DNA from 2 places in the Gluconobacter sp. GP1 genome. Region 2 is predicted to be linked to the other one. Evidence: riboswitches for the same ligand, from Rfam matches in the RefSeq annotation. Region 2 holds a riboswitch; the other holds the start of a gene.

Region 1 (4,922 bases), on a different contig from region 2:
GGCATCCTGACAGCCAAGCGTCGCGCCAATATTGCACACAGCACGATTGCCATGCGTCTTGAGGGGTACTTAACAGCCCTCCAGGAAGCCGGTATTGCCCCCGAAAACGTGCCGGCTTGGGAAATTCCGATCAACTCTGAAGAGTCCGGGGCTGAAGGCGCGCGCTTTCTGCTGAACCGGCAAAATGCACCGACAGCAATTCTGGCAATGAGCGACCGCGTTGCAATTGGCGCCATGCAGACAATTCGTGCGGCGGGTCTCAGCATTCCTGAAGACGTGTCGATTTTTGGATTTGATGACATTCCTGCCGCTGCCCTGTCGGACCTCAGCACAATCCGGCAGCCTCATGAACGCAAAGGCATGGAGGCAGTCCGTCTTCTAACCCAGCAGGACGGCCGCCAGAACAAGAACGTCATTCTGGAAACAGAACTCGTCGCTCGCGGCAGCATTGGTCCAGCCCCCAAGGGCTGAACCACACTGTATTAGCGGGCGACGTTCAGAAGCCCGGCAATACTGTCGATCTGGAAATCCGGCTTCAGGTCAATGCACTGCGTTGCAGACCCGTGCCCATAACTCGCCCAGCAGGATGCAATGCCACTATTGCGGGCAAATCCAAGATCTGCCGCCGTGTCGCCAACCATCAGAAAATCCGATGCGGGAACTTCCGGGAACAACGGCCGCACACGGTCCGTCATGACGCGGGGATCCGGCTTGTGCGGATAGTCTGGTTCGGACGCGATCACATTGCTGATCCACCCACCAAGCCCGAAGCGCTCGATACTGGCATGAACAGTTGGAGCATGTTTGTTGCTGAGAATTACCAGCGTTGCCCCGTCAGCCTTAAGATCGTCGAGCACTGACTTCACCCCGTCAAACAGGACGGTCTCTTCCTGATCGGCTTTAGGGTAATAAGCCCGATAATGACGAACAAAAGCCTTCGCATCATCAACATCACTGTCGGGAATGATCGCCTGAAACAGCGTCTGAAGCGTCCCACCCTTTGACAGTTGATGCTTCAGGGCGTCTGATGAAGGGCCCTTGTAGCCGCTGGCTTCAAAGGCTTCCTTCAGGCTGCGAAGAATGGCCGGCTGCGTTTCCGCCAGAGTACCATCGTAGTCGAGAAGAACGATCGGGAATCTTGTCATTCCCTTTTGTCACCCCGTTTACGCAGGAAATCCAGCCCTCTCCGCTTCAGATCGGACGTCGCCCAAGAAGGCGGCAAAGGGCTAATGCTGTATCTGCATGATTCAACGTATAGAAATGGAATTGCTCCACCCCTTCAGCTTTCAGTGTCTGACACAGCCGGTCGGCAATCGTGGCCGCGACAAACGCGCGTGCCTGGGGCGTTTCATCCAGCCCCTCAAACAGGTCGCGCATCCACTTCGGCACGTTCGCACCACACATATCGGCAAACTTCCAGGCCTGCGCAGCACTTCCAACCGGAAGAATACCCGGCACGATCGGCCGCTCGATTCCAATGGCCGCAGCGCGGTCCCGGAAGCGTAGAAATGTGTCCGCTTCAAAGAAGAACTGCGTTAAGGCCCGGTCCGCACCCGCATCAATCTTCGCTCGCAGATGCTCCAGATCCGATCGCGGGCTAAGCGCGGCAGGATGCGTTTCCGGATATGCCGCAACGGAGATTTCGAACGGCGCAATCTCCTTCAGCCCGCGCACCAGATCCACTGCCCCCGCGTAGCCTTCCGGGTGAGGCTCATAGACGCCCCCGGCTGACGGCGGCGGATCACCACGCAGAGCCACAATGTGCTTCACACCAGCGTCCCAGTACGCCTGCGCCACGGCATTGACGTCTTCTTTGGAGGCTCCCACGCAGGTCAGATGCCCAGCCATTGGCGCGCCAGTTTCCCGAACCATGTCTTTCAGGGTGGCCAGGGTGCGGTCCCGTGTTGACCCACCTGCCCCATACGTCACGGACATAAACAGCGGACCAAAAGCAGCTAGCGTTTTTGCGTTTTCCAGCAGCGTGGCGGCTGCCTTTTCCGACTTTGCGGGGAAAAACTCGAACGAAATTGCGGGCAGAGGCCCTGTCTGTGCGGGCATCACGCCAGCTCCTTATTCAATAATTCGGATCAGTTGGGGCGTTGGCCAAGCCAGAGTTTCACGGTCAGTTCGCCTTCAAGAGCCACCGGCTCTGCGGGAACCAGACCGGCTGCGCGAAACCACGTCGCCATCTGCGCATCGGTAAATCCAAGCCGGACATGCGCATCCCGTGTGCGAAGTTCTTCCCGGTTATGGGAGGCAAAATCGATAATTAGTAAGCGACCGTTGGCATCCAGAATACGCGCGGCTTCCGCAATTACAGCAGCCGGATGCTGTGCGTAGTGCAGAACCTGATGCATGACTGCGACATCGGCTGAATGCTCTGGCAACGGAAGGGCCTGAAAGTCCCCCTGCCGCAGATCAGCCTGCTCCAGACCAGCTTCCGCAAGCTTGGTCCGCGCCAATCGCAGCATGGCAGGACTGCGATCAAACCCGATGACTGTTTGAGCGCCGGCCCCCAGCAGCTCCATCATGCGACCTGTTCCGGTGCCTATATCCACGAGCCGGCCGATCGGAGATGCTGAAAGCGTCTTTACGATCGCTGCTTCGACCTCCTGTTCGGACACATGCAAGGAACGCAATGCGTCCCATTCTGCTGCGTGGGTTTCAAACCAGTCTTCCGCCGCGAGCGCACGAACATCCCGAATGGCCTGCAAGCGAATACGATCCGCACGGATTTCCGCCGGTTCCCGCGCAGTCCATCGATCCAGCGCCATAAAGACAGGCTCCAGACGTTCCGGAACACCCAAAGTCAAAAAGACCCAGCTTCCTTCCTTGCGGCGCTCAATCAATCCCGCATCTGCCAGGATCTTCACATGCCGTGACACGCGGGGCTGGCTTTGCCCGAGCACCTGCGCCACCTCGCCGATGGACAGTTCCATCTCGCGCAGAAGGGCCAGAATCCGCAGACGGGTCATGTCTGCCAGTGCTTGGAAAATGATGAGGGCCTGTTCCATGCGGATTTACATATAAGGAGTTCTTTATATGAGCAAGAGCTATTGACTCTTTTTTAGAACATGCGGCAGTCATAAGGCTTGTCATGGTTCCATGCCGGATGTTCACGCATCCGGCGTGGCTAAGAGGGAAGCCGGTGCAAAGCCGGCGCTGCCCCCGCAACTGTCAGCGGCGAGTGCCGATTCCATACAGGCCACTGGGCGAAAGTCCGGGAAGGCGGAATCAGCGCGGAGACCCGTAAGCCAGGAGACCTGCCACGGCACATAACATCCTCCGGCGGGGCGTTCCGGACGGGTCACGCATGTCTCCACGCCGCACATTTCCTGTTCGGGGCGTGAACGATCCTGCATGCCCTGCGAGCGCACTGCCACGAACCTGTCGAGGCTTTCATGACCGTCCGCGTCGCAACTCTGGGCTTTCCGCGTATCGGCACCCGCCGTGAACTGAAAACCGCTCTTGAACAGTACTGGGCGGGAAATTCCTCCGCCGATGATCTGCTTTCCACCGCCGCGTCCCTTCGGGCGTCAGCCTGGCAGCGCCAGAAAGACCTCGGCGCAGAGATCATCCCTTCCAACGATTTTTCGCTTTACGATCATGTGCTGGATACATCCGCAATGGTCGATGCTGTTCCCGCCATTTACGGCAACGTGCAGGGCAAGGTGGACTTGGGAACCTACTTCGCCATGGCGCGCGGCTCCCAGACGACATCCGAAGAGTGTGGCTGCGGTCATGCTCATGACACCCCTCAGGATGTCCCTGCCGCCGAAATGACCAAGTGGTTTGACACGAACTACCATTACCTTGTCCCGCAATTCGCAGCAGACCAGACGTTCCGCCTCGCCTCCACAAAAGCGGTGGATGAATATCGTGAAGCCAAGGCGCTTGGGATTGAGACACGCCCTGTTCTGCTCGGCCCTGTCAGTTTCCTGCTTCTGGGAAAATGTGACGGCCCGGCGTTTGATTGCCTTGATCTGCTCCCTACCTTGCTGCCCGTTTATGAACGGGTTCTAAACGCCCTCCGAGCAGAAGGCGCAGATTGGGTTCAGATTGACGAGCCGTGTCTTGTTCTGGATCTGCCGGGAAATGCTGCCGCAGCGTTCAAGACAGCATACAAAACTCTGACAACCACAGTTCCAGACCTGAAACTGATGCTCGCCACTTATTTCGGTGCGCTCGGAAACAATCAGGACATCGCCCTAAGCCTGCCAGTTCACGGCCTGCATGTGGATCTTGTCCGCGCTCCCGAGCAGCTTGCATCCATTCTGGAAAAAGCACGACCTGATCTGCTGCTGTCTCTCGGCGTAGTGGATGGGCGGAATATCTGGAAGGCCGACCTGAACGCGCTTCTGGACCATCTTGAACCGCTGGTGGGCCAGCGTGACCTGATCCTCGCGCCGTCCTGCTCTCTCCTCCACACACCCATTGACCTGGAACGGGAGACAGATCTGGACGCGGATGTAAAATCCTGGCTCGCATTCGCCGTTCAAAAAATCGAGGAGTTGCACACACTGGCGCGCGCCCTGAATGAAGGCCGGGGCGTTGTGCAAACCATTTTAGCCGAAAACGCTGCGGCTCTTCAGGCACGTCGCTCTTCCACGAAAATCAACGATCCTGCCGTTCAGGCACGCTCTGCAGATCGCAACCCAGCTCTCACCCAGCGCCTTTCCCCTTTCCCCGCGCGCCGTCCGTTGCAACAGGCCAAACTCAGGCTGCCGCTTTACCCAACGACAACAATCGGGTCCTTCCCCCAGACGCCGGAAGTCCGCAAAGCCCGTGCGGATCATGCACGAGGAGAGCTCTCTTCCGAGGCTTACGAAACCTTCCTGCGGGAAGAAACCGCCCGGACCATCCGCTGGCAGGAAGAGATTGATCTTGATGTGCTGGTGCATGGCGAGTTTGAGCGCAATGAC
Region 2 (4,922 bases):
CTGCGGATGTGACAGCCCAGATGGTGTCGAATTTCCAGCGTGGCGGCGCAGCAATCAATCAGCTTGCCCGAAATGCTGGTGCGGACCTTGCTGTTGTGCCCGTCCGAAATCTAATGGCCACAGCAGATTTTACCGCGACCCCAGCTATGGGCGAAAACGAATTCCTTGACGCGGTCTCGGTCGGATACACCGCTGTATCCCCCATGCTGGATCTGTTTTGCCCAGGCGAAATGGGTATTGGCAATACAACCCCCTCCGCCGCACTCTGTGCTGCCCTTCTAGGAGGCACTGGCGCAGACTGGGCAGGACGTGGCACGGGTCTCGATCAGGCGGGCGTCAACCTCAAGGCTTCTGTTATTGATGAGGCCCTGTGTCTGCACGCGGCGTCACTTAACGACCCCTTGGATACCGCACGTTGTCTGGGTGGTTACGAACTGGCCGCCATACTGGGAAGTGTTCTGGCCGCCAGACACCATCGTATCCCGGTTCTGCTTGACGGCTTTGTCTGTACCGCAGCCGTGCTGCCATTGATCAAACTGACCGCCTCAGCACTCGACCACACACAGCTCTCGCATTGTTCCGCTGAGGCTGGTCACCGCAGGCTGGCAGATGCCCTCAGGCTGAAACCAATACTGGACCTGGGCTTGCGCCTTGGAGAGGGATCTGGGTCTGCGGTTGCCATTCCCGTCCTCAGAGCGGCATTGGCCTGCCACAACGGTATGGCGACGTTCGCAGAGGCTGCCGTTTCCCAATCAGACGTCTCCATTCAATGAGGCTTTGGCGCACCATTCGAGAAGACATTGCCTGTGGTGCGGGCCTGCTGACCCGCCTTCCCTTGGGATGGCTACGCGTCAGCGGACAGGACTGGTCTCTGGCGCGGTCTGTCTGGTGTTGGCCCCTGGTTGGGGCGCTTGTCGGTATTCTCAGCGCATCAGTGTTCTTACTGCTGAGCGCCTTGAGTGTTCCCCCTCTGGTAGCTGCTGCCTGGAGTGTCGGCCTACAAATTCTCTTAACCGGAGGCCTGCACGAAGACGGACTGGCGGATATGGCGGACGGCTGTGGCGGGGGCCATACTCCCGAAAAGCGCCTGACCATCATGCGCGATAGTCGTATCGGCAGCTATGGGGCGTTAGCTTTGGTCATCAGTTTAATCGTCCGCGTTACGACGTTAGCAGCGCTGCCTCCTTCAATGATCTTGCCGGCAATGGCTGTAACGGGAGCGCTATCCCGCGCGGTACTCCCACTCCTGACGTTCCTCACAAAGCCTGCTCGTGACAATGGGTTGGCACAGCAGCTCTCCAACCTGACACGGGATCAGCTACTGGGCGCCTTGTTCTCTGGCTTTTGCGTGACGGTGATTTGCCTCCCCGCACACCTAGGTCTTCAGACTATTCTTGCTGCACTGTGCACGATGCTTGGAGTTCGTGCCGTAGCCCGGAAACTGCTCGGCGGCTATACAGGAGACGTACTCGGAGCAACGGCCAGTCTCGCTGAGTGCGTTCTCCTGACAGTGCTAGCCTCAGCATGGAAAAGTTGACACTCCCGCATGAAAGGTTACATCCTGCCTGTTAGCGAAAGCAGGGAGAAACCGGTGCAAATCCGGTGCGGTCGCGCCACTGTAATGCTCGTGAAATCACGTTGCGAAGCCAGACCTCCTTTATCAATTTTCCACCGCAGAACGCGCTTTTCCAGCGGAGCCTATTATGAGCCAGAGCCTTTCCCCGTCCCACCTGCCCGCCAGCATCGCCGCACCGGTTGCGCTGCCGATCCGCACGCTCCTTCCATGGGCTGCATTTACGGTCGTACTCAGCCTTTTGCTGCTTTATTTTGTTGGTGCAGAACAAGGCGCGACGTCTCTGATCTCAGGCCATGCGGTCCATGAATTTGTTCATGATGGGCGCCATCTTCTCGGCTTCCCCTGCCATTAAACGCAGCATAGTTTCATGACAGGTCGTCTTTTGAGCCGCGGCATGATTGCCGGGATTGCTGCCGCATTGCTTGCGTTCGTGTTTGCGCGTTTTTTTGGAGAGCCGCAGGTCAATCTTGCAATTGCATTCGAGAGCGCGAAAGACCTCGCTGCTGGCGAGCCGCCTGAACCGGAAATTATCAGCCGAGGCATACAGGCGTCTTTCGGGCTTCTCACCGCTGCCGTGATGTATGGCGCGGCTTACGGCGGCATTTTCGCGACTATTTTTGCTTTTGTGTACGGTCGCATAGGCCGCTTTTCGCCGCGAGCCTTATCTGCACTTCTGGCAGCCGCAGCATTCGTTGTGTTCGTGCTGGTGCCAGACCTGAAATATCCTCCCAATCCCCCTGCCGTTGGCCTCCCATCCACCATTGGCCTACGAACCGGAGCCTATTTCGGTATGATCGCTCTGTCGCTTTGCGCGGCAGCTGCATCCTATATGGTCAGCCGACCACTCATCCGGCGCCTGGGCCACTGGAACGGAGTGCTAGCCTCCCTCGGTGTCTTCATCATTCTGGTGGCCGCCGTACAAGCTGGTATGCCTGATATCAATGAAGTTCCAGCAGATTTCCCGGCAACAGTGCTCTGGCGTTTCCGCGAGGCAGCCTTTGGGATGCAGATCGTTCTGTGGGCGACGATCGGACTGCTCTTCGGGCCTCTGGCATCCCGTGTCCTGACGGCGGGCGCTGACAAACCTTTTGCACGCAACGGATAAACCATGACGGCACCAGCCTTTTCAGACGATTTCAGAAAAGATCTGGAGCGCCTTTTCACATGGCGCCGGGATGCGCGACATTTTCAACGGAACCCTCTGCCCGCATCGGTGCTCGATGATCTCCTGTATGCATCGACCCTGGCGCCTTCCGTTGGTTTGAGTGAGCCCTGGCGCTTCGTGCTCGTTGAAACCCCAGAGCGAAAAGCAGCCGTTCGGAAGAGCTTTGAAACCTGTAACCGGGAAGCCCTTCAGGGATATGAAGGCGAACAAGCAGCTTCCTATGCGACGCTCAAACTGGCCGGATTAGATGATGCCCCGCATCATGTCGCAGTCTTCTGCGAAACATTCCCGGATCAAGGGCATGGCCTCGGTCGCGCGACCATGCCGGAAACAACGACCTGGTCCGCTGTGATGGCTATCCATACGTTCTGGCTGGCTGCAACGGCGGCAGGTGTTGGGCTGGGCTGGGTCTCCATTCTTGAGCCCGAGCACGTGTCGGACCTTCTCGATGCCGAGCCGGGATGGAACCTTATCGCGTATCTTTGCATCGGATACCCCGCAGCACATGCCAAAACGCCAGAACTGGAGCGCATGGGCTGGGAAACAAGAAACCCGGACCGACGTCAGTGGATCAAACGCTGACGTAATGGAGCCTGCTGCTGCCCTGCGGCATTGAAGGTGCTAGCAGGTTGGCCCTCTCTCCTTTGGCAAGCCCATCAAGGAGACGAAGTGGGCCGCCGTGCGAAATGACTAATGCGGCCTCTCCAGCCTGAACGAGGTCTGCCCAGAAAGACTGCACACGCTCTTGTAGCGCTCGCCCACTTTCACCTTTTGGGGGAGAAAACCCTTCAGGATCGTCGGCCCAGCTATCGAGAGCCACACGCGGCACAACATTCCAGGATAGCCCTTCCCACTGGCCAAAATTTAGCTCCAGTAGCCGGTCATCCAAACGCAGCGGCCACCCGGTCTGCGCCTCAAGTCTTCGCGCGACAGACAGACACCGGGCCGATGGTGACGTGTAGATGACTGAACAGCCGGCGCCCTTTGCGAGGGTCAGCAGGCCAGCGGCCTGAGCCTCCCACCCCGCTCTGAGTTCCATCTCCTGTCGCCCATAACAAAGGCCTTCACTCCCCTCAACGGGAGGATGGCGGGACAGGAGAACCGGAATGGTAAGAGTGGTCATTAATCGTAGATGGGGGTGCCACGCGTTTTCCGTCAACCAGCCAGTCCGATGATTTTATGCCATTTCCTGATCAGCAATCCGATGTGTAAGGTGTGCCTCATCTCGTCAGACACGCGTTATGACAAAGACTGAGGACATGATGCACAAATCTTCCCTTCGAAACCGCCTGAAATTGGCTACCGCTCTTGCCGCTTTTGCCATAGCTCCGCTCGCGATCGGCGTTTCCGGGGCCCACGCAGCGTCTGACGCAGGTGCCTCCGGCCCTATCGACCCGGCTCGAATGTCGGAGACAATGCGGGTTCTGGCTTCGGACGCATTTGAAGGACGCGCCCCTGGCACCCCAGGTGAGGCCGTCACGGTCAAGTGGCTGATTGATCAGTACCAGAAGCTTGGACTGGAACCTGGCGGCGAAAATGGCGGATGGACCCAGAATGTCCCCATGATCCGTACCCGTCCTGATCCGAAAGCAATCGCCACGATCAATACACGGGGTCAGACTGCTCTGCCGCTTCATCAGCTGACAGATATCGTCATGTCGACGCTCCAGCCGATCGAACGCCTTCAGCTGTCAAACGTCCCTCTGGTTTTTGTGGGCTATGGTGTGACGGCGCCGGAACGTCGCTGGAATGACTTTAAGCAAGTTGATCTACACGGCAAGATTGCGGTCTTCCTGGTGAATGATCCTGATTTCGATGCTGGACCGGAAGAGCCTGTCGCTGGCCGCTTTGGCGGCAAGACCATGACGTATTACGGCCGCTGGACCTACAAGTTTGAAGAAGCAGCCCGTCGTGGTGCAGCCGGAGCGCTGATCATTCATGATACGCCGGGCGCATCCTATCCCTGGAGCACGGTCGTCGCACCTCAGGGTGAAGAGTATGACATTCTTCACGACGATAAGGACCTGAAGTCCGTACCGATGATCGGCTGGATTGAAGGCAATGCAGCCAAAACATTGTTTGCGCGCGCCGGGCTGGATCTTAACCGTCTGCGTCGTCAGGCGCGTTCGCCCGATTTCCATCCGGTCAACATTCATGACACGACGCTTTCAGTGGACATGC

What was found. Region 2 has a riboswitch for cobalamin ahead of R5H23_RS03800 (CbtB-domain containing protein). Riboswitches for the same ligand answer to the same signal wherever they lie in the genome.
Region 1: linked by a shared signal. The riboswitch ahead of metE (5-methyltetrahydropteroyltriglutamate--homocysteine S-methyltransferase) and the one ahead of R5H23_RS03800 (CbtB-domain containing protein) in region 2 are both predicted to bind cobalamin.

Annotation. Positions count from the first base shown of each region.
Region 1 covers NZ_JASGXC010000002.1:69,893-74,814, reverse strand. Annotated here, with positions in the region: gene R5H23_RS04885 (LacI family DNA-binding transcriptional regulator) at 1-471, shown strand, start outside; gene R5H23_RS04880 (HAD family hydrolase) at 483-1,145, opposite strand; gene metF (methylenetetrahydrofolate reductase [NAD(P)H]) at 1,192-2,058, opposite strand; gene R5H23_RS04870 (metalloregulator ArsR/SmtB family transcription factor) at 2,088-3,014, opposite strand; cobalamin riboswitch at 3,082-3,286, shown strand; gene metE (5-methyltetrahydropteroyltriglutamate--homocysteine S-methyltransferase) at 3,402-4,922, shown strand, end outside.
Region 2 covers NZ_JASGXC010000001.1:843,339-848,260, forward strand. Annotated here, with positions in the region: gene cobT (nicotinate-nucleotide--dimethylbenzimidazole phosphoribosyltransferase) at 1-773, shown strand, start outside; gene cobS (adenosylcobinamide-GDP ribazoletransferase) at 770-1,537, shown strand; cobalamin riboswitch at 1,534-1,675, shown strand; gene R5H23_RS03800 (CbtB-domain containing protein) at 1,704-1,928, shown strand; gene R5H23_RS03805 (CbtA family protein) at 1,944-2,681, shown strand; gene bluB (5,6-dimethylbenzimidazole synthase) at 2,685-3,323, shown strand; gene R5H23_RS03815 (histidine phosphatase family protein) at 3,313-3,864, opposite strand; gene R5H23_RS03820 (M20/M25/M40 family metallo-hydrolase) at 4,004-4,922, shown strand, end outside.